2 regions of the Streptomyces sp. NPDC107575 genome follow, and region 1 is predicted to be linked to the other one. Evidence: riboswitches for the same ligand, from Rfam matches in the RefSeq annotation. Region 1 holds a riboswitch; the other holds the start of a gene.

What was found. Region 1 has a riboswitch for glycine ahead of gcvT (glycine cleavage system aminomethyltransferase GcvT). Riboswitches for the same ligand answer to the same signal wherever they lie in the genome.
Region 2: linked by a shared signal. The riboswitch ahead of gcvP (aminomethyl-transferring glycine dehydrogenase) and the one ahead of gcvT (glycine cleavage system aminomethyltransferase GcvT) in region 1 are both predicted to bind glycine.

The regions. Positions count from the first base shown of each region.
Region 1 is NZ_JBVKBG010000008.1:33,220-44,794, reverse strand. It holds gene ACZ7L4_RS34975 (enhanced serine sensitivity protein SseB C-terminal domain-containing protein) at 1-352, opposite strand, end outside; gene ACZ7L4_RS34970 (enhanced serine sensitivity protein SseB) at 480-1,304, opposite strand; gene ACZ7L4_RS34965 (AAA family ATPase) at 1,413-2,033, opposite strand; glycine riboswitch at 2,194-2,293, shown strand; glycine riboswitch at 2,294-2,395, shown strand; gene gcvT (glycine cleavage system aminomethyltransferase GcvT) at 2,456-3,571, shown strand; gene gcvH (glycine cleavage system protein GcvH) at 3,636-4,013, shown strand; gene glyA (serine hydroxymethyltransferase) at 4,022-5,281, shown strand; gene ACZ7L4_RS34945 (L-serine ammonia-lyase) at 5,455-6,825, shown strand; gene ACZ7L4_RS34940 (L,D-transpeptidase) at 6,856-7,833, opposite strand; gene ACZ7L4_RS34935 (DoxX family protein) at 7,952-8,296, opposite strand; gene ACZ7L4_RS34930 (glycoside hydrolase family 25 protein) at 8,486-9,040, shown strand; gene ACZ7L4_RS34925 (NADPH-dependent F420 reductase) at 9,054-9,755, opposite strand; gene ACZ7L4_RS34920 (FadR/GntR family transcriptional regulator) at 9,793-10,491, opposite strand; gene leuA (2-isopropylmalate synthase) at 10,681-11,575, shown strand, end outside.
Region 2 is NZ_JBVKBG010000011.1:271,807-283,381, forward strand. It holds gene gcvP (aminomethyl-transferring glycine dehydrogenase) at 1-2,627, opposite strand, end outside; glycine riboswitch at 2,813-2,909, opposite strand; gene ACZ7L4_RS40215 (PRC-barrel domain-containing protein) at 3,033-3,407, shown strand; gene ACZ7L4_RS40220 (DNA polymerase IV) at 3,350-4,777, opposite strand; gene ACZ7L4_RS40225 (MerR family transcriptional regulator) at 4,824-5,444, opposite strand; gene ACZ7L4_RS40230 (bifunctional nuclease family protein) at 5,637-6,110, opposite strand; gene ftsR (transcriptional regulator FtsR) at 6,197-6,925, opposite strand; gene ACZ7L4_RS40240 (FHA domain-containing protein) at 6,953-7,843, opposite strand; gene ACZ7L4_RS40245 (DUF881 domain-containing protein) at 7,927-8,895, opposite strand; gene ACZ7L4_RS40250 (small basic family protein) at 8,901-9,233, opposite strand; gene ACZ7L4_RS40255 (DUF881 domain-containing protein) at 9,230-10,135, opposite strand; gene ACZ7L4_RS40260 (sugar phosphate nucleotidyltransferase) at 10,224-11,575, opposite strand, start outside.

The sequences.
Region 1 (11,575 bases):
CGTAGTGGTCCGGGTAGAGCGTGCGCGCCGCGTCGACGCCGCTCACCACCTCGTACGCCCGCGACCAGCCGGAGGCGGAGAGCTCCTGCGCGGAGGTGACGCACGGGGCGTAACTGAAGCCGTCCACCTCCATGTTCCCGTACTGGGCGTCCGGGGAGCCGGCCTGGCCGTGCCAGAGCAGCATCCAGACCTGCCCGGCCGCGGGGTCGGCGAGGGCCTTGAGGAGCGCCTCGTACGCGTCGTAGCGTCCCGGCGTCACCTGGCGCAGCATGTGCTCGACCTTTCCCCAAGGTCTCGGCTCCGCTCGACCAGGGGAGGCCCCATTGGCCGCGCCCGTGCCCGACGCACTCACCCGTAACCGCCCCTTCGGCTCTTCAAAGACGTCCGTGTTCCACACGTGGCCGGAAAGCGAAGCGCCGACCGGTCACGTCATGAAACCAGCTTAAGCGGCGATACTGACACCGACTTGACGGACGCCGTCACCCTTCTCGTACGTAGAACGGCCGTACGTGTGTACGCAGCCAGTCCGCGACCGGGTCCTGTGTCACGTCCAGGAACACCAGGTTGACGGCCCAGGGCACCGGCGCACGGCCCAGCGCCCGCCCCAGCGCGTCCAGCGGAAGGTCCCCCGCGCCGCTCGGCGCGCTCACGGCCTGCGCCAGTTCCACGCCGATGAAGAGGGACGGCTCCGCGTCCTCCACGGTCGCGAGGCAGCGCCGCGCGCTCAGCACCGTGCCGAGCCCCTCGAACTCCTCGCGCACCGCGGCCAGGAAGTCCATCGGGTCGACCTGCCAGTCGGGCTCGCTCAGCACCACACGGCCGCCGGTCGCCGGGCCGTCGAGCGCCGTGCGACCGCTGCGGGCCAGCTCGGCGACGGCCGGCGGCGGCAGCGGCACACCCACCGTCCCGTCCGGGTTCACGGCGATGCCGACCTGCGGCGGAAGCCCGCGCGCGAACTCGACGGCCGGGGCGATCGTGCAGTCCATCCGGCCACCGGTGACCGCCATGAACTGCTGCTCGGAGCTGAACACGGGGACGTAGGCCTGGCCCTCGATCTCCAGGCTCGGCAGGTCGAGGTCCCTGCTCGCGTTCGAGCCGCCCCGGGGCAGCGGGATCCACACGTGGCTGCGGCCGAGGACCTCGACTATTCGGCCACCCGCCGAACTCCCCGCCTCCTGACCGAGGGCCGCGGCGAGGACCTCCTCCAACTCGTTGGCCGGCCAGCCCTGCGCGGGGTGGCCGAAGCCGCCCTCGTGCCCCTGGGCGTGACCGTGACCCGGTTCCGGGGTGCCTGGGAACTCCATGACTGCCATCAACCTCTGCCGTTCTGCCCGCTGCTGTGCCCGCCGACCTTAACTCGTACACACAATTGGACACGGTGCGGTTCCGTCCGCTTGCGCGGGGGCCCGGCGTCAGTCGCCGAACGTGATGCCTCCCAGCGCCTCCATCGCCGCCCGGTCGAGCAGCACCGCCGACTCCATCCCGGCCGGCAGCTTCCCCCGCTCCGTCGAGCTGACGAGCGCGCCCACCGCCCTGCGGTGCCGGGCGAAGGCGTACCGGGACACTCCTCGGCCGCGGTCCCGCTGCCCCTCGAGAGCCGTGTCCGCCGGTACGTCGAGCAGCATCAGGTGGACGGCGACGCCGCGCCGCCGCGCCGTGCGGATCACCCAGCGGCGCACCCACGCCTGCGTACCGCAGTCGTGCACGACGACGCTCGCGCCCGAGCGCATCGCCCGGCGCAGCCCCACATAGTGCGCGACGCGGACCAGCGGGCGGTACAGCGCGTACGGCAGGTAGCGCGGCATGCGCGCGGCCCAGCGCTCGCGGGTGTCCTGCGAGTCGATCCGGATCTCGGTGACGGCCCGCCGCATCAGCGTCGACTTGCCGCTGCCGGGCAGGCCGGAGAGCACGACGAGGTCGCCCGCCGCGAAGGCGAGTCTGCGCGGGGTGTGCCCGCGGCGGCCGCGCAGGTCGCGCACCGAGCGCTGGCCGGGGATCCGGACCCCCGCCACCACCGATGCCGACGCCGACACCGCGTAAGCCCCCGCCACTGCCTTGTGCACCGTGATCGTCCTCCCCGTTCCGGTCACGTCACCCTTGCCCCTCAAGTGTAAAGAGAAGGTAATGCCCCTCAAGGGGTTTCCCTGTCGGACGGGCATGCAATGATGTGCGCGCAACTGCATACCGGCCGCTTGAATCCGCGCGGGAGAGTTCCGGGTACCCACGAGTCCCCGGACGCCGAAGGAGCAAGTTCCTCCCTTGAATCTCTCAGGCCCCGTACCGCGCGGGCGAGGCAGATCTGAAAAGTGGGGCGCCTTTGTGACACGGCGCCCCCACCCAAGGTGCAAGCCCCCTCGGGGCGAACCTCTCAGGTTCCGATGACAGATGGGGAGGACGTCTCGCGCGCGATCCGAGACTCCGCCATCGCCGTCATGCCACCGGGAGCACACCAGCCATGACCCGCACCACCGCACTCGACGCCCTGCACCGTTCGCTGGGCGCGACGATGACCGACTTCGCCGGCTGGGACATGCCGCTGCGCTACGGCAGCGAGCGCGACGAGCACAACGCCGTGCGCACGGCGGCCGGCCTCTTCGACCTCTCCCACATGGGCGAGATCACGGTGTCCGGGCCGGGGGCCGTGGACCTGCTCAACCACGCTCTCGTCGGCAACATCGGCTCCGTCGGCAACGGCCGCGCCCGCTACACGATGATCTGTCGCGAGGACGGCGGGATCCTCGACGACCTGATCGTGTACCGGCTGGAGGAGACCACGTACATGGTGGTCGCGAACGCGGGCAACGCGCAGGTCGTGCTCGACGCCCTCACCGAGCGCGCCGCCGGCTTCGACGCCGAGGTCCGCGACGACCACGCCGCGTACGCGCTGCTCGCGGTGCAGGGCCCGAACTCCGCGGCGATCGTGAAGTCCGTCACGGACGCGGACCTGGACGGCCTCAAGTACTACGCGGGGCTGCCCGGCACCGTCGCAGGCGTGCAGGCGCTCATCGCGCGCACCGGCTACACCGGCGAGGACGGCTTCGAGCTGTTCGTCTCCCCCGCCGACGCCGAGAAGCTGTGGCAGGCACTGACCGAGGCGGGCGCCGAGTACGGCCTGATCCCCTGCGGCCTGTCCTGCCGGGACACGCTGCGCCTGGAGGCGGGCATGCCGCTGTACGGGCACGAGCTGTCGACGTCCCTCACGCCCTTCGACGCCGGTCTAGGCCGCGTCGTGAAGTTCGAGAAGACGTCGCACGGGGACGACTTCGTGGGCCACGACGCGCTCAAGGACGCCGCGGCGAAGGCCGAGGCCAACCCGCCCCGCAAGCTCGTCGGCCTGATCGCCGAGGGCCGCCGCGTCCCGCGCGCCGGGATGTCCGTGGTCGCCGAAGGACAGGTGATCGGCGAGGTCACCTCCGGCGCCCCGTCCCCGACGCTCGGCAAGCCGATCGCGATGGCGTACGTGGACGCCGCCCACGCGGAGCCCGGCACGGCCGGCGTCGGCGTCGACATCCGCGGCACGCACGAGGCGTACGAGGTCGTGGCCCTGCCGTTCTACAAGCGCCAGAAGTAGCCCCCGCCCGTCCGGGCGCCCCCTCCGTCACCAGCACCTTCCCGCGTACAGGAGAATTCGCATCATGAGCAACCCCCAGCAGCTGCGTTACAGCAAGGAGCACGAGTGGCTCTCCGCCGTCGAGGACGGCGTCGCCACCATCGGCATCACGGAGCACGCCGCCAACGCGCTCGGTGACATCGTGTTCGTCCAGCTCCCCGAGGTCGGCGACACCGTCACCGCGGGCGAGACCTGTGGCGAGCTCGAGTCGACCAAGTCGGTCTCCGACCTGTACTCCCCCGTGAACGGCGAGGTCACCGAGATCAACCAGGACGTCGTCGACGACCCGGCGCTCGTGAACTCCGCCCCGTTCGAGGGCGGCTGGCTGTTCAAGGTCCGGCTCAGCGACGAGCCCAAGGACCTGCTCTCCGCCGACGAGTACACCGAGTTCTCCGGGAGCTGACCCCACCGATGTCCGTACTGAACGAATCCCTGCACGAGCTCGACCCCGAGGTCGCCGTCGCGGTCGACGCCGAGCTGAAGCGCCAGCAGTCGACCCTCGAGATGATCGCGTCGGAGAACTTCGCTCCCGCCGCCGTCATGGAGGCCCAGGGCTCGGTCCTCACCAACAAGTACGCGGAGGGCTACCCCGGCCGCCGCTACTACGGCGGCTGCGAGCACGTCGACGTCACCGAGCAGATCGCCATCGACCGCGTGAAGGCGCTCTTCGGCGCCGAGTACGCGAACGTGCAGCCGCACTCCGGCGCCTCCGCGAACCAGGCCGCGCTCTTCGCCATCGCCAAGCCGGGCGACACCATCCTCGGCCTGGACCTGGCGCACGGCGGCCACCTCACGCACGGCATGCGCCTGAACTTCTCCGGCAAGCAGTTCAACGTGGTCCCGTACCACGTCGACGACGCCGGCCTGGTCGACATGGCCGAGGTCGAGCGGCTCGCCAAGGAGCACCGCCCCAAGGTGATCATCGCCGGCTGGTCCGCGTACCCGCGCCAGCTGGACTTCGCCGAGTTCCGCCGCATCGCCGACGAGGTCGAGGCGTACCTCTGGGTCGACATGGCGCACTTCGCGGGCCTCGTGGCCGCGGGCCTGCACCCGAACCCGGTCCCGTACGCCGACGTCGTCACGTCCACGACGCACAAGACGCTCGGCGGTCCGCGCGGCGGCATCATCCTCGCCCGCAACAAGGACTTCGCGAAGAAGCTGAACTCGGCGGTCTTCCCGGGCTTCCAGGGCGGTCCGCTCGAGCACGTGATCGCGGCCAAGGCCGTCTCCTTCAAGGTCGCGGCGAGCGAGGACTTCAAGGAGCGACAGGAGCGCACGATCGAGGGCGCCCGGATCCTCGCCGAGCGTCTGACGACCCCGGAGTCCCGCGCGGCGGGCGTCAACGTCCTGTCCGGCGGCACCGACGTGCACCTGGTCCTCGTCGACCTGCGCGAGTCGGAGCTCGACGGCCAGCAGGCCGAGGACCGCCTCCACGAGGTCGGCATCACGGTCAACCGCAACGCGGTCCCGAACGACCCGCGCCCGCCGATGGTCACGTCGGGCCTCCGGATCGGCACGCCCGCACTGGCCACGCGCGGCTTCGGCGCCGACGACTTCCGCGAGGTCGCCGACGTCATCGCGCTCGCCCTCCAGCCGTCGTACGACGCGGGGGCGCTCAAGGCCCGGGTGACCGCCCTGGCCGACAAGCACCCGCTGTACCCGGGCCTGTAGCAGCCACGGCCCTTCGGCCCGGATTACGTACCCTTGCGTACATACGTCCTACCGGGGCACCACGCACACTGGAACCAGAAGGAAACAGTGAGCGCGGTGCCCCGGCCGCTTCCACCGCACTCTTGCTCGTCCGGCAGACAACGGCGTCTACCACCCACCTTTGGAGTCCCACCGTGGCCATCTCGGTCTTCGACCTGTTCTCGATCGGCATCGGCCCGTCCAGCTCGCACACGGTCGGCCCGATGCGCGCGGCCCGCATGTTCGCGCGGCGCCTGAAGAACGAGGGCCTGCTGGCCCACACCTCCTCCGTCCACGCCGAGCTCTACGGCTCCCTGGGCGCGACCGGACACGGGCACGGCACCCCCAAGGCGGTGCTGCTCGGTCTGGAGGGCGACTCGCCGCGCACCGTCGACGTCGAGACGGCGGACGAACGCGTAGAGACGATCAAGGAGAAAGGTCTCCTCAATCTGCTCGGCGCGCACGAGATCCCGTTCTCCTACGACGACGATCTCGTCCTGCACCGCCGCAAGGCCCTCCCGTACCACGCGAACGGCATGACGCTGTGGGCGTACGCCGCCGACGGCAAGGAGCTGCTCACCAAGACGTACTACTCGGTGGGCGGCGGCTTCGTCGTCGATGAAGACGCGGTCGAGGGCGAGAACCCGATCGTCCCCGAGGACACCGTCCTCAAGTACCCCTTCCGCACCGGCGACGAGCTGCTCCGCCTCACGCAGGAGACCGGCCTGTCCATCCCGGCCCTGATGCTGGAGAACGAGAAGGCGTGGCGCACGGAGGACGAGATCCGCTCCGGGCTCCTCGACATCTGGCGCGTCATGCAGGCCTGCGTCTCGCGCGGCATGTCCCACGAGGGCATCCTGCCCGGCGGCCTCAAGGTCCGCCGCCGCGCGGCGAGTTCGGCCCGCAAGCTGCGCGCCGAGGGCGACCCCGTGGCGCACGCCATGGAGTGGATCACCCTCTACGCGATGGCCGTGAACGAGGAGAACGCGGCGGGCGGCCGGGTCGTCACCGCCCCGACGAACGGCGCGGCCGGCATCATCCCGGCGGTCCTGCACTACTACGTGAACTTCGTGCCCGGCGCCGACGAGGACGGCGTGATCCGCCTCCTCCTCACCGCGGGCGCCATCGGCATGCTCTTCAAGGAGAACGCCTCCATCTCCGGCGCCGAGGTCGGCTGCCAGGGCGAGGTCGGCTCCGCCTGCTCGATGGCGGCGGGCGCGCTCGCCGAGGCCCTCGGCGGCTCCCCCGAGCAGGTGGAGAACGCGGCCGAGATCGGCATGGAGCACAACCTCGGCCTGACCTGCGACCCCGTCGGCGGCCTCGTCCAGATCCCGTGCATCGAGCGCAACGGCATGGCGGCGGTCAAGGCGGTCACGGCCGCGAAGATGGCGCTGCGCGGCGACGGCTCGCACAAGGTGTCCCTGGACAAGGTCATCAAGACGATGCGGGACACCGGCGCGGACATGTCGGTGAAGTACAAGGAGACGGCGCGGGGCGGCCTCGCGGTGAACATCATCGAGTGCTGAGCGGTCCCCTTCGGGGGGACGAGTCGGGCGCTAGAGGGCGGCGCTCTTCCCGGCGCCCGACGCACTCCCCGCGAGCCAGTCGTCCCAGCTCAGGTTGAAGGCCGCGTAGCCGTTGTCGGCGGGGGCCTTGGCGCGGGGCGAACCGGTGATCGTCACCGGGTCGCCCTGCTTGACCTGGTTGTAGAACCACTTGGCGTCGGACATCGACAGGTGGACGCAGCCGTGCGAGCCGCGGGCGCTGCCGCTGCCCGGGTTCGGGTCACCGGTCGAGTAGTGGACGTACGTGCCGGACTGGGTGAGGTGAACGTCCCAGGGCAGCGTCAGGTCGTAGTAATTGGGGCTGCCCTTGTCGCAGCTGATGCCGACGCTGCAGGAGGTCATGTGGACCTTCTTCTGCTTGTCGATGACGGCCATCGTGCCGTTCCAGGTCGGGTACTCGGAGCTGCCCGCGTTGATCGACAGCGTGCGCACGGCCTTGCCGTTCTTCGTGACCTTCAGGGTGTGGCCGGGCACGGAGACATCGGCGCGCACGTCGTCGCCGACCGTGAAGGTGTGCGTGTAGCCGTGCACGCCGTAGCGACCGTTGCCGTTGCCGACGCCCTTCATGTCGGCGTCGACCTTCACCTTCGTACCGGAGGGCCAGTACGTCTTGGGGCGCCAGTCGGCGCGCTTGTCGCCGAACCAGTGCCAGGCGCCCTCGACCGGCTGCGACGTGCTCACCTTCATGTGCTTCTCGACGTTCGCACGAGCCTTCGCCGCCACCGGGTTGGTGAAGACCACGGAGACCGGCATGGCGACGCCGACCTTGGCGTCGGTCTGCGGGGTGATCGTCTCCAGGAGCATCGGCGGGCCCTTGGGCTTGGTCGGCGAGGGCTTCGCGCTGGTCTTCGCCGACGCCGGCGCGTCGGCCTGCTTGCCCTCGCCGCCACCGCCACAGGCGCTCGCGCCCACCAGCACCGCGACCGTCGCCAGCGCGATCCCTATGCCGCTGCCCCTGTTCCGTCCCACGACCTGCTCCACTCTCCGAGTCCGCCCCAGCTCCCTGTCAGACAGGCACAGGGGCTCCGCCAGTTGCGTCTCCGCGGTAAAGCGCGTTCCAAGATTGGGCTGTCCGAAACCTCGAACGCTAGACAGTGACCCTCAGGACCAGGGCCGCCACGGCGAGTGCGCAACAGACCGACCACGCCCCGTAACTCCGGTCCCCGACCCGCAGATGCACACCGAACGCCCCGACGAAGTACAGCACCAGCCCCGCCGCGGCGGCGATCCCGAGCCACGGCACCACGAACCCGGCGACGAGCCCCAGCGCACCGGCCCCGAGCGCGGTCCCGAGCCACGGAATCCACGCGCGCGGCACCCCCAGCTTGTCGGCCTGAGCCTTGGGATACGAGTGCCCGGCGAGGTTCCCGGCGGCGGCCGCCCCGAAGACGACGGCGGCGAGAACGGTGACGACGACATAGACGCTGAACATGCTGCACTCCTCCAGAAGGGTCCACCAGACCCGACGGATCACCCCGCTCCACATGTGACATCGGGGAGGCATCGCCTCCACGGGAGGCGCGACCGGTCGGCACCGATCCACGCAAAGGGGATCTCATGAGCGGCCGGATCAGGGACGATGAAAGTTCGACCTCGTCGCCCCACCGACCTGGAGGCCCGCATGATCCGTGGCATCGACGTCAGCTCGCACCAGTCCACGTTCGACACGGACGGCCTGTCGTTCGTCTTCGTCAAGGCGACGGAGGGGCGCTCGTACGTCAACCCGCGCCTGGCCGCGCAGACGAAGCGGGCCCGTGACGCGCACTGCGTCGTCGGCTTCTACCACTTCCTGTGGCCGGGGAACCTGAAGGCGCAGGCCGAGTACTTCGTCAGCAAGTCCCCGGAAAAGGTGGGCGACCTGCTCGCGGTCGACTGGGAGACGACCGGCGAGGGCACGCACGCGAGCAACGCGGAGAAGGACAAGTTCATCCGCGAGGTGAAGCGGCTGCGGCCCAATCACCGGGTGCTTCTCTACGCAAACCGGAATTTCTGGCTCAATATCGACACGACGTCCTACGCCGGCGACGGCCTCTGGATCGCCGACTACGTCAGTGCCGGGAAGCCCCGCATCAAGGCGGACTGGGCGATCCACCAGTACACCGACAGCCCGCTCGACAAGAACGTCGCCGACTTCGAGAGCAAGGACGCCCTGTACGAGTGGGCGGGCGGCGTCTGACGGAAGCCGGCGGTCAGGCGCGCCACTCCGCCGTGCGCTGCGGGGACGCCGAGTCCAGCGCCTTGCGGACGGTGGCCGCGTCGGCGGCCATGCCGTAGACGGGGGTGCCGGGCTGCTGGCGCCACGAGTCGTCCTGGCCGCCGGTGTCCACGGTGTCGAAGCCGATCTCGTCGAGGAGCGCGGTGACGACCCGCTTGGCCGCCGCGTCGTCCCCCGCGACCGGGAGGGCCACGTGGGCCGGGTCGCCCACGGGGCGGGGCTTGTCGAGGATGTCGTGGGCGTAGGTGCCGTTGAAGGCCTTGATCACCTGGTGGCCGATCTGGCGTTCCGTCCAGCGGCTCTCGGTCAGGCCCTCGTCCTCGATCCCGGCGATCCTCCCGTCGCGCTGCTGCGGGTAGTAGTTGCCGGTGTCGATGACCGCCACGTCGGGGGCCGCGGCGTCGAGGAAGCCCTTCGGCAGTTTCGGCACCGCCTTGAGCGGGATCGTGACGACGACGACCTGCGCGTCGCGGACCGCTTCCTCGATGGTTGCGGGGGTGGCGCCGGTCTCGTCCGCGAGTGTGGTGAGCGTGTGCGGGCCGCGGGAGTTGGCCACGTGGACGTCGTGGCCGACGGCGGTGAGGCGCCGGGTGAGGTTGCCACCGATGTTGCCCGCGCCGATGATGCCGATCTTCATGTCGTGCCCTTGCCCTTCGGGGTCGCCGGATTCACGCACGTACGTATGTCGACTGCGAACCGGGAGTTCCCGGGAGCTATTCCCGCGGCGCCAACTTGCCCTGGATCAGCGCGAGTTCGTCCCGGGCCGCCTGTCCCGCCGCCTCGGCGTCCCCCTCCATGACCGCCGCCACCAGTTCCGCGTGCGCCGCGTCGCCGTGGTCCTGCTCCGTGCCGCGTACGTCCACCAGCGCCAGCAGGTCGATCAGGGCCTGGCGCAGGGCCGGGGCGAACTCGGTGAAGAGGTCGGCGAGGACGGGGTTGTGGGCGGCCGCGACGACCGTGGCGTGGAGGGCGATGTCGGCGTCGACGAACGCGTCGCCGGGGCCGCCCGCCGCCGCCCTGCGCGCTTCGAGCGCGGTGCGCATCGCCGCGACGTCCTCGTCCGTGCGGCGCTCGGCGGCGAGGCGTGCGGCCTGGATCTCCAGGAGCGTACGGACTTCGTAGACGTCGGCGACCGCCGCGCGGCGCAGCCGGGTCGGCCAGTCCTCGACGGGGCGCAGCGCGGTCACGAAGACGCCCGCGCCCTGCTTGGGCCGCAGCATGCCCTGCCCCGTGAGCGCGCGCAGGGCCTCGCGGACGGTGGAGCGGCCGACGCCGAGTTCCTTGGCGAGGGTGGTCTCGCCGGGGAGGCGGGTGCCGACCGGCCAGACACCGTCCGCGATCTGCGCGCGGAGGCGCTCGGCGGCCTGTTCGACGAGGGGGCTGGGGCGGAGCGGGCCGGCCGGCGACGACACGGGATCACCAACTTGTCTGAGGAGTACTTGTCTGAGGACCTGAGGTGTGGCTAGTGTATCGGGCATGTTCCGCGGACTCCTGCTTCTCGGCTGCCGCGGCGGGGCCTGACGCGACCGGCACCCCGCCGCGGGGTGCCGTGCTGCCGGTCGGTCACCGTCACGACCGCACCGAGGAAGGCCCGATCCACCATGTACCGCTGGAATCCGCAGAGCCCGGGACCGATGCCGTACCACCGCTACCGGCCGCACCACGAGCGGGTCGCCAACGTCCCGCTCGCCGACCGGAGTTGGCCGTCGAAGGAGATCACCGAGGCGCCACTGTGGGTGCCCGTCGATCTGCGGGACGGGAACCAGGCGCTCGCCGAACCGATGGACACCGACCGCAAGCGCCGCTTCTTCGACCTGCTGGTCGGGATGGGCTTCAAGGAGATCGAGGTCGGCTATCCGTCGGCCAGCCGGACGGACTTCGACTTCGTGCGGCATCTGGCGGGGCAGGTCGCGGCGGGCGCCGTGCCCGACGACGTCACGCCCGTCGTCTTCACCCCGGCCAAGCCGGAGCTGATCGAGCGCACCTTCGCGTCCATCGAGGGGCTGCCGCGCGCCGTCGTGCATCTGTACATCCCGACCTCCCCCACCTGGCGCGACGTCGTCCTCGGCATGACGCGGGCCGAGATCCGGCGGACCGTCGACGAGGCCGCCGCACTCATGGCCCGCCTGGCCGACGCCCGCCCCGACGCGCACATCCGCTTCCAGTTCGCCCCGGAGACCTTCAACCTCACCGAACCGGACTTCGCGCTGGAGGTCTGCAACGGGCTGACCGGGCTGTGGGACGCGAGCCCCGACCGCCCCGTCACCCACAATCTGCCGACGACCGTCGAGGTCGCGACGCCGAACGTGTACGCCGACCAGATCGAGTACATGCACCGCCACCTGGACCGCCGCGGGTCCGTCGTCCTCTCCGTGCATCCGCACAACGACCGCGGTACCGGCGTCGCCTGCGCCGAACTGGCCGTCCTCGCGGGCGCGCAGCGCGTGGAGGGCTGCCTGTTCGGCAACGGTGAGCGGACGGGCAATGTCGACCTGG
Region 2 (11,575 bases), on a different contig from region 1:
ATCGCGTCGCAGAACCGGTCGAGCTCCTCGATGCCCTCGCTCTCGGTCGGCTCGATCATCAGCGTCCCGGCGACCGGGAACGACATGGTCGGCGCGTGGAACCCGTAGTCGATGAGCCGCTTGGCGATGTCGTCGATGCTCACGCCCGTCGCCTTGCTGATCGGGCGCAGGTCCACGATGCACTCGTGGGCGACGAGCCCGCCCGGACCGTTGTAGAGCACCGGGAAGTGCGGCTCGAGCCGCTTGGCGATGTAGTTCGCGGAGAGCACGGCCACCTGCGTGGCCCGCTTCAGCCCCTCGCCGCCCATGAGCCGCACGTACGCCCAGGAGATCGGCAGGATCCCGGCGGAGCCCCAGGGCGCCGCGGAGATCGGGCCGACGCCCGTCTCGGGGCCCGCGGCCGGCTGCAGCGGGTGGTTCGGCAGGTACGGCGCGAGGTGCTCGCGCACGCCGACCGGGCCGACGCCCGGACCGCCGCCGCCGTGCGGGATGCAGAACGTCTTGTGCAGGTTCAGGTGCGATACGTCGCCGCCGAAGCGGCCCGGCTTGGCGAGGCCCACCAGCGCGTTGAGGTTCGCGCCGTCGACGTAGACCTGGCCGCCCGCGTCGTGCACGGCGGCGCAGATGTCGGCGACGTGCTCCTCGAAGACGCCGTGCGTCGACGGGTACGTGATCATGAGGACGGCGAGCTGCTCGGCGTACTGCTCGATCTTGGCGCGCAGATCCTCGATGTCGACCTCGCCGTCGTCGGCGGTCTTCACGACGACGACCTTCATGCCGGCCATCACGGCGCTCGCGGCGTTCGTGCCGTGCGCGGAGGACGGGATGAGGCAGACGGTGCGCTGCTCGTCGCCGTTGGCCCGGTGGTAGCCGCGGACCGCGAGCAGACCGGCGAGCTCGCCCTGCGAGCCGGCGTTCGGCTGCAGCGACACCTTGTCGTAGCCGGTGACCTCGGCGAGCCGCTCCTCCAGCTCACGGATGAGCGTCAGGTAGCCCTGCGCCTGCTCGGCGGGGACGAAGGGGTGCAGCTGGCCGAACTCGGGCCAGGTGACCGGCTCCATCTCCGTCGTCGCGTTGAGCTTCATCGTGCAGGAGCCCAGCGGGATCATGCCGCGGTCGAGCGCGTAGTCGCGGTCGGCGAGCATGCGCAGGTAGCGCAGCATCGCCGTCTCGGAGCGGTACTGGTGGAAGACGGGGTGCGTCAGGTACTCGTCCTCGCGCAGCAGCCCGCCCGGCAGCGTGTCCTCGACCTCGGCGTCCAGCGCCTCGATGTCCGCGTCGACGCCGAACGCGCTCCACACCGCGCCCAGCTGGGCCCGCGTGGTCGTCTCGTCGCAGGCGACGGAGACGTGGTCCGCGTCCACCAGGTGCAGGTTGACGCCGCCCTCGCGCGCGGCGGAGACGACCGAGGCGGCCCGGCCCGGCACCCGCACGGTGAGGGTGTCGAAGTACGCGCCGTGCACGACCTCGACGCCGCCCGCCGTGAGCCCCGCGGCGAGCAGGGTGGCGTAACGGTGGGTGCGCCGCGCGATGGACCTGAGGCCATCGGGGCCGTGGTACACGGCGTACATGCCGGCCATGACGGCGAGCAGCACCTGAGCCGTACAGATGTTGCTGGTCGCCTTCTCGCGGCGGATGTGCTGCTCACGGGTCTGCAGGGCGAGGCGGTACGCCTTGTTGCCGTCGGCGTCGACGGAGACGCCCACCAGGCGGCCCGGCAGCGAGCGGGCGAACTTCTCGCGCACGGCCATGTACCCGGCGTGCGGACCGCCGAAGCCCATCGGGACGCCGAAGCGCTGCGTCGTACCGACGGCGATGTCCGCGCCCAGCTCGCCGGGCGAGGTCAGCAGCGTCAGGGCGAGAAGATCGGCGGCGACGGTGACGATGGCGCCCAGCTCGTGCGCCTGGTCGATCACGGGCTTGATGTCCCGCACGACGCCGGAGGCGCCCGGGTACTGCACGAGCAGGCCCACGACACCGCGCTCGGCGACCTCGACGGGGATGCCCTCGCTCAGGTCGGCGACGACGATCTCTACGCCGGTCGGCTCGGCGCGCGTCTGGATCACGGCGATGGTCTGCGGCAGGGCGTCGGCGTCGACGACGTACACGCCGTTCTTGACCTTGCCGACGCGGCGCGAGAGGGCCATGGCCTCGGCGGCGGCGGTGCCCTCGTCGAGCAGCGACGAGCCGGAGGTGGGCAGGCCGGTCAGCTCGGCGACCATGGTCTGGAAGTTGAGCAGCGCCTCGAGGCGGCCCTGCGAGATCTCCGGCTGGTACGGCGTGTACGCCGTGTACCAGGACGGGTTCTCCATGACGTTGCGCAGGATGACGGGCGGCGTGAACGTCCCGTAGTAGCCGAGGCCGATCATCGAGCCGAGCACCTGGTTGCGCTCTGCAAGGGACTTCAGCTCGGCGAGCACCTCGGCCTCACTGCGGGCGGCCGGAAGGTCGAGCGCCTCGGCGCTCTTGATCACATCGGGCACCGCGGCCGCGGTCAGCTCGTCCAGCGAGCCGTAGCCGACCTGCGCGAGCATCTTGGCCTGAGCGGCGTCGTCGGGACCGATGTGACGCTGCTCGAAGGGGATTCCTCGCTCCAACTGGGAGAGCGGAATACGGTTGGCGGTCATTGCGGAGGCCTCCTGGTCATTGCGACCTACGAGGGGCACCACGGCGCGGGTACCCGGACGGCCTCCCCCTCTGTCATCTCAACCTGAGAGCTTCACCGGCCCACCCCGCGAGAACACGGAACACACCGGCTTGCACCGTCGGTGAGAGCGGAAACCGTGCACCCCGCCCTGCTTTCCAGAGTGACCTCGTCCGTGCGGTACGTGTGCCTGAGAGATTCCGGGGAGGATTTGCTCCTTCGGCGCCTTCCGACGACTGTCGGAGGACTCTCCCGCACGGGGTCAGCAGCCATTTGCCAGCCTACCAGCGGCTACTTGGCCGGAGCCCCCGAGTGGCCGCCTTACGCAATGTGCTCTTTCGTAGTCCTTACAGACGAGTTGCGATCATCGCGATCAGTTGGAGGGCCCGTGCAGACCGATGTCGATCCGCGCAATCTGATCGGCCGCAAGGCGTTCGACCGCAACGGGGCCAAGATCGGCACCATCGACGAGGTGTACCTGGACGACGCCACGGGCGTGCCGGAGTGGGCCGCGATACGAACCGGCCTGTTCAGCCGCGACGCCTTCGTCCCCCTCGAGCCCAGCGACTTCACGGACGGCACGCTGCACGTGCCCTTCGAGCGCTCCCTGATCAAGGACGCCCCCGATTTCGGCGTGGGCCGCCATCTCTCCCCCGAGCAGGAGCTCCAGCTCTACGACCACTACGGTCTGGACATCACGGCCCCTCAGTCGCCCGACATCTCGTTCGGCAAGGTCGCCGGCGCCGAGGACGAGACGACCTGATCCGCTTCGGCCCCTTCCACCAGCGGCATCGGCTCCGCCGGCTCCAGCTCCGGATCATCGACCCGGAACGTCCGCACCCTCCCCGGCACCACCGCGTACGGCGTCTCGAACCGCACGGTCACCCGCCCGAGCCCGCTCCCCTGCACCCACCCCGGCCCGAACTCGGCATGCCGCACATCGTGCCCGGCCAGCCACTTGCGCTCCACGGGCGCCGGCTCGGGATCGGCCGCCTCCACGGGCTCGACCGGCCCCGCGTCCCCCTCCAGCTCCTCGGCCGCTGCAGCCTCCTCCTCCGCGGCGGCGAACTGCGCGAACAGGTCCTCCTGCGTGAAGTCGGCCAGCCCGCTGACCCCGACGCCCAGCAGCCGCACGCCGCCGGTCGTGTCCACGCTCTCCAGCAGCCGCGCCGCGGCCTCCCGCACCACCCCGGGATCGTCCGTCGGCCCCCGCAGCGTCTCCGAGCGCGTCAGCGTCGAGAAGTCGTAGCGCCGCACCTTGAGCACCACGGTCCGCCCCGAGCGCTCGGCCGCTCTCAGCCGCTCCACGCACCGGCCGGCCAGCCTGCGCACCTCCATCCGGACCTGCACCCGGTCGTGGATGTCCACGTCGTACGTGTCCTCGACCGATACGGACTTGGAGTCCCGCTCGGCCACGACCGGCCGCTCGTCGCGGGCCAGCGCCATCTCGTACAGATGGCTGCCGTGCGCCTTCCCGAGCAGGCGCACCAGCTCGTCCTCGCCGGCCCCCGCGATCTCCTCCACGGTCACGATCCCGGCCCGCCGCAGATGATCAGCCGTCGCGGGCCCGACGCCCGGCAGGATCCGCACGGACTGCGGGCCCAGCAGCGCGCGCTCGGTGCCGGGACGTATCAGCACGAGCCCGTCCGGCTTGGCCTCCTCCGAGCCGATCTTCGCGAGCATCTTGGACGCCGCGAGCCCCACGGACCCGGTCAGACCGGTCACGCGCCGGATGTCGGCCCGCAGCCGCCGCCCCACGGCCTCGGCGGAAGCGGCGTCCCAGGCCGCCTCACCGGCCTCCAGATCCACGAACGCCTCGTCCAGGCTCAGGGGTTCCACCAGCGGCGAGAGCGCCCCCAGGAGGCCCATCACCTGCTCGCTGATCGCCCGGTACAGCCGGAACCGCGGCACCAGATACGCGGCATGCGGGGCGAGCCTGCGAGCCTGCCCCATCGGCATCGCCGAGTGCACCCCGAACTTCCGCGCCTCGTACGACGCCGTGGCCACCACACCGCGCGGCCCGAGCCCGCCCACGACGACCGCTTTCCCGCGCAGGCTCGGCTTCGCCGCCTGCTCGGCAGAGGCGTAGAAGGCATCCATGTCGAGATGCAGGATCGTGGGCGCGGTTCTCACATGCCCGATGCTGCCCTACGCCACTGACAACGCGGCCCTACGGACCTCACACGGCCCTGCCGCGCCGCCTCGCGAGCTCGTCCGTGGGGTTCGGCGGCACGATCGTCTCGCCGGTGTCCACGCGCTCGCCGTGCAGCTGCGAGAGCGCGGCCTCCACGTCCCGCCAGACCACGCCCACGGCGATCCCGAAGACCCCCTGGCCGCCCTGGAGCAGATCGTGCACCTCGGCGGGCGACGTGCACTCGTAGACCGTCGCACCGTCGCTCATCAGCGTCATCCGCTCCAGATCGCGGAAGCCGCTCTCGCGCAGGTGCTGCACGGCCGCCCGGATGTTCTGCAACGAGACACCCGTGTCCAGGAAGCGCTTGACGACCTTGAGGACGACGACGTCCCGGAAGCTGTAGAGCCGCTGGGTCCCCGATCCGTACGCGGTACGCACGCTGGGTTCGACAAGGCCGGTCCTGGCCCAGTAGTCGAGCTGCCGGTAGGTGATGCCGGCCGCCGCACATGCCGTCGGGCCCCGGTACCCCAGCTGCTCGGAAGCGGCCGAGCCGCTCTCCCCCGCCACCACAGGCACGGCCTGCGGGCGCTGCGGAGTGTGATCGGCCGCGCTGCCGTGAAACAAGTACGGACCGCCCGTCGCCGTACCGTCGCCGCTGCTTCTCACGCCGACCTCCTCATTGACCTGCCTTGTCGACGGTAGGCAGTCACAGGGGGTGCGTCAACGAACGCCACACTAGGCACGCCGAGTGATAATCACCCTAAGAGTGGTTTCCCGTGACCCACCGCCGGGAAAGGCTAGCCGAATGTCTCGAGGGCGCCGCCGCTCGACGGCCGGGCCCGGCCGTCCGCCGTGCGGTCACTGACTGTTGGTGCCGAAGTCCTCGGGAGAGATCTGGTCGAGGAACTCGCGGAACTTCTCCACCTCGTCCTCCTGCTCGTCGGGGATCGCGATCCCCGCGTCGTCCAGGACCCCGTCACTGCCGAAGATCGGCGTGCCGGTGCGCAGCGCGAGGGCTATGGCGTCCGACGGGCGGGCACTGACCTCGACCCCGCTCGCGAACACCAGCTCCGCGTAGAAGACGCCTTCGCGCAGGTCCGTGATGCGCACTTCCGTGAGCTCCTGGCCGACCGCCTCGAGGACATCCTTGAAGAGGTCGTGCGTCAGCGGACGCGCGGGCGCCATGCCCTGCTGGGCAAAGGCGATCGCGGTCGCCTCCCCCGGTCCGATCCAGATGGGGAGGTACCGGTCGCCTCCCACTTCACGCAGGAGCACGATCGGCTGGTTGGAGGGCATTTCGACCCGGACACCTACGACGTCGAGCTCGTTCACACAGCAACCCTAGGACGTGCCCGGCCGGTTTGGGTAGTCGGGCATCCACCGAGGACCGGGCCATCGGCGCTCACCCGCGCCCACGATCAGGGCAGACGCACCCCGAGCGCGGTCTGCACAAGGGCCGAGTGCAGCTTCACGGTGAGGCCTGCCAGCTCCTTGGCACGGGCCTCGGCATGCGCCCGCGTCTGCGGGTTGCGGTGCACCTTCAGGGGGGCGACCACCTGGTCCACCAGGCCGGCCTCGCGGTCCGCGGCCGCCCGCATGACGCGCAGGTGCCGCGGGCCGATCCCGAATCGCGCCAGCTCGCCGATGAGCTCGGCGACCGACACGGCGGAGGCGTCGTAGCCACCGTCGGGCAGGGGGGTGAGGAGCCCGTACGACTCCCATTCGTCGAGCTCGTGCTCCTCGACGCCGACGGCGGCCAGCAATTCGTCCCGGCCGACCCGCGCGGCCGTCGGCACATCGGCGCCGTCCTCCGCGTCACCGGGGCGTCCCGGTGCCGGCACGGTCAAGGTCTCGCCCGGCTCCAGGGCATCGAGCTGCTCCTTGATGACCTTCAGCGGCAGGTAGTGGTCCCGCTGCATGCGCAGCACGTGGGCGAGCCGCTCGACGTCGTCCGGGCTGAACTTCCGGTACCCCGACGGCGTACGCCGGGGTTCGACCAGGCCCTCGGACTCCAGGAACCTGATCTTGGAGATCGTGACTTCGGGAAACTCTTCTCGGAGCACGTTCAGTACGGTGCCGATGCTCATCAGCCGACTGTCCGTGGTGGCGGTACCCCCTGGGGCACCGCCACTCGTCGTGTGCAGCATGGACCTTCCTGAAGGATCGCGGACGGTTCAGATACCGCGCTGGCTCGCGTAGAACACCAGCCGGTACTTGCCGATCTGCACCTCGTCCCCATTGTTCAGCGTCACCGAGTCGATGCGCTCACGGTTCACGTACGTGCCGTTGAGGCTGCCGACGTCGCCGACGGTGAACGAGCCGTCCTGCAGGCGACGGAACTCCACGTGGCGGCGCGACACGGTCACGTCGTCCAGGAAGATGTCGCTCTGCGGGTGGCGCCCCGCGGTGGTCAGCTCGCCATCCAGGAGGAAGCGGCTGCCCGAGTTCGGACCGCGCCGCACCACGAGGAGCGCCGAGCCGAGCGGCAGCGCGTCGACCGCCGCCTGTGCCTCGGGCGAGAGGGCCGGGAGCTGCGTCTGGCCCGTCGCCTCCGGGTCGTAGGACTCGAGGCCGGAGATGGAGATCGTGGACGTCGTCTCCGACGGCCCCTCCGGCGTCGCACCGCCACGCAGCGGCGCACCGCAGTTGGAGCAGAACCGGCTGTTCTCCGCGTTCCGGTTCCCGCACCTCGTACACACCAGGGCCGACATGCCGAACTCTCCACCCGTACTTGAGGTTGACGGTTCTCCGAAACCTATGCGGCCGGAACCGGCAGGGTCAACAGACGACGCGCCCTGTCCGCCCGAATTGTCTCCGGCGACCTGGTCCCGGAACAGCGGGCGCTCGCCCACCTGGGTCTCCGGGGCGTCTCCTTGCCGCGGCGCACGATGACGGGCGTCCTCACGGCTCTTGCCGAACAACTTCGCAAACAACTTCACGGGCGATTCCCCTTGACCGAAACAGACCCGCCCGTGGGGCAGGACGAACCCTGACTGCACACATCGGCGTACATCGCGTACATCATTGACACGGACACCCTCACAACGTCCGTATCCGCCAAACAGTTTCCACCACGCACACCACCCTTGCTGCGGCGACCCCCCGCAACCTCATGCCCTCGCACGGTATCCACCATGCACCCCCGGCTTCACTCCGAGGACGACCGAGCGTAATCAGGCCGTTGCGCGGATCGCAAGGCGTCTACGACGATCTTGTTCGAGCGGCTCACGGCCACCGTGGCCTGCTCCTTCTCCAGCGTCTGCACCACACCCCCGGGGATGTTCAGGGCCGGCTCCAGGTCCTGCGGCTTGCCGATGACCTTGAACCGGTAGGGGCGGCTGATGTCGTGCCCGTCCACGCTGATCCCCTTCCCGCCACTGCCGTCCGTCAGATACGTGTTGGCCACGATGCGGACATCGTTCACCTGGATCGCCTCCGCGCCAGCGGCGCGCAGTTCCTGGACCGCGTCGAGCAGCATGTCCGCCTCCACGGCCCCCTTCGTATCGGTGACGGTCATGGTGATCCCGGGGCCCTGCGCGGCCGTCGTGCCCGCCAGAATGCCGAGCTGCTTCTGCTTCTCGGCCGTCTGCTTGCGGGCCTCGTTGGCCTGGTCCGAACTGTTCTCCAGCTCGGTGCGCTGGTCCACGAGGCCTTGCTTCTCATCCTCAAGACGCTGAGTTCGATCATCCAGTTCATCGAGGATGCGAACGAGATCTTCCTGACGCGCACCGCGCAGGGCACTGTTGTCGCTGGTGGACCGCACCTGGATGGCGAGTCCGAGCCCCAGGACGAACAGCAGCACAGCCATGATGAGCTGTGCGCGCGACGCGCGCGGCGGCCACAGACCCTTCACGAGCCGCTGCCGACCGGTCAGTTCGGGCTCTCCCACGGCGTCCGGCCCGGCCGGCCCCGGCTCGACGGCCTCGGGCTCGGGTGCGGGTGCGGGTGCGGGCTCCCGCTCCGCTTCGGCCTTCTCCGTCTCGGGCTTCTTCGCCGGCACCTCGGCGGGCAGCTCGGCAGGCAGCTCCTTGCGCAACTGCTCGCCCTTGTCGTCCGGTTGCACGCGCTCGCGGCTCTCGGCGCCTTCGGCGTTCTCGGGGTTCTCTTCGTTGCTCATCGGCCTCACGCCCGGAACACATGCCGCCGGATCGCGGCGGCGTTGGAGAAGATGCGGATGCCGAGCACCACGACGACACCGGTCGACAGCTGCGCACCGACGCCCAACTTGTCGCCCAGGAAGACGATCAGCGCGGCCACGACGACGTTCGACAGGAACGAGACGACGAACACCTTGTCGTCGAAGATCCCGTCCAGCATGGCGCGCAGCGCGCCGAACACCGCGTCGAGCGCCGCGACGACGGCGATAGGAAGGTAAGGCTCGACGACCGCCGGAACCTCGGGCCGGACGAAAAGACCGACCACGACTCCCACGACGAGGCCCAGTACGGCGATCACGATGTGCCCTTCTGCTCTGCTCTCGGCTGTGCTGTACGTACGATCACGCTGGGCGCGGCAGGAAGCTTGATGTCGTCCTGGGCCGAAATACTCGTCCTGACCCCGAAGTTCTCCTGCAGCGCGTGCAGGTAGAGACCGTCGGGGCTGTTCTGGAACCGAGTGCTCAGCCGTTGCCCGTCCCCTACCGCGAGCACCGTGTACGGCGGTACCAGCGGCTTGTTGTCGACCAGTATCGCGTCACCCGCGGCCCTGATCGCGGACAGCGACGTGAGGCGCTGCCCGTTGATGCTGATGGCCTCGGCGCCGGACTGCCACAGGCCGTTCATGACGCGCTGCATGTCCCGGTCGCGCACGCGGCCGGTGTCGGAGAAACCGTTGCTCTCGCGCGGCCCGCTCCCGTCGCCCGTGGTGGCCGACTTGGCGTCGTCGACGACGAGCTTCACCCCGGGGCCGTGCACGGCGACGGCTCCGGAGAGCACCCCCGCCAACTCCGCCTTCTCGCCACCGTGCTTCTTCAGCGCCTCGCGCTGCATCTCCCCCACGCGCCCGCGCAGCGAGTCGACCTGGCCCTCCAGCTCATCGGCGGACTCGGTCTCTTTGTCGATGCGGTCGATGAGCTCCTCGCGCTCCTTGGCCACCACCGGCGCGGTGACGCGAGCCTGCGCCGCGCCCACGGTCACCACAAGCGCGGCGAGCACGAGTCCTGCCGCGAGACCCAGCTTCGCCCGCAGCGTCTTCGGCAAACCGCTCTGCCCCAGCGCCTCTTTGCGCGCGGTGGCCTCCGCGTACCCGTCGTCCAGGCTGTGATCCATCACGTTGGTCAGCAGCGACATGGAGGCGTCGGGGCGCGAGGGGCGCTCTGGGGTGCTCCGTTTGGGGGGCTGCTGCGGCATGCCGCACATCGTCGCACGTCGTGGGCACTACCACCCAACGACCCCACTGCCCTGCTGCCCGACGCCCGAAATGGGCGTCGGGCAGCGGGTGTCCGGGTCAGCGCCCCGCGCTGTCCACGACGGCCGACCACTCGTCGAGCAGCTGCTGGGCGGAGGCGTCGTCCGGGCCTTCGGCCCACAGGTGGGTGACCGCCTCGGCCGGGTCGGGCAGCACCATCACCCAACGCCCGTCGGCCTCTACGACCCGTACTCCGTCGGTCGTGTCCACCGACCGCTCGCCGGCCTCCTCCACGACGCGGCGCATGACGAGGCCCTTGACGGCCCACGGCGTCGCCAGGTCCCGCTTGAGCACATGCGCCCGCGGAATCCGCGCGTCGATCTGGCTGAGGGTCAACTGCGTACGGGCGACGAGCCCGATGAGCCGCACAAAGGCCGCGGCCCCGTCGAACACGCTGCTGAACTCGGGAATGATGAACCCGGCCCGCCCGTCGCCGCCGAAGATCGTCCCGTCCTCACGCCCCACGCGCGTCAGGTCGTCGGGCGACGTGGTCGTCCACTCGACCTGCGTCCCGTGATACGCGGCGACCTGCTCGGCGATACGAGTCGTGGTCACGGGCAGCGCGACCCGCCCGCTCCGCCGCTCCGCCGCGACGAGATCGAGCATCACCAGCAACGCCCGGTCGTCCTCGACGATCCGCCCCTTCTCGTCGACGAGCGAGAGCCGCTCCCCGACCGGATCGAACCGCACCCCGAACGCGGCCCTGGCCGAGGCCACGATCTCCCCGAGCCGTACGAGCCCGGACCTGCGGGCGTCCGCGGTCTCGGTGGGCCGCGACTCGTCGAGCCCGGGATTGATCGTCAGGGAGTCGACACCGAGCCGCCCGAGAAGACTGGGCAACACAAGCCCCGCGCTCCCGTTCGACGCGTCGACGACCACCTTCAGCCCGGCCTCCGCGACACCCGTCGTATCGACGTTCCGCAGCAAGGACCCCGTGTACGAGTCGAAGACACTCGACGGGAAGTGCAGGTCACCGATCTCCCCGGGGAACGCCCTGCGGTACTCCTGCCGCGCGTACACCCGGTCCAGCTTGCGCTGGCTGCCCTGCGACAGATCCGCCCCGCGCTCGTCGAAGAACATGATGTCGACGGAGTCGGGCACCCCGGGCGTCGTCCGGATCATGATCCCGCCGGCACTGCCCCGCGCGGTCTGCTGCCGCGCCACGGGCAGCGGCACATTCTCCAGGTCCCGTACGTCGATGGCACTGGCCTGCAACGCGGAGATCACGGCCCGCTTGAGCGCACGCGCACCACGGGAGTGGTCACGCGCGGTCGTGACGGTCGACCCCTTCTTGAGCGTCGTCGCATACGCTCCCGCGAGCCGCACGGCCAGCTCGGGCGTGATCTCGACGTTCAGGATCCCGGAAACGCCCCTGGCCCCGAACAGATGGG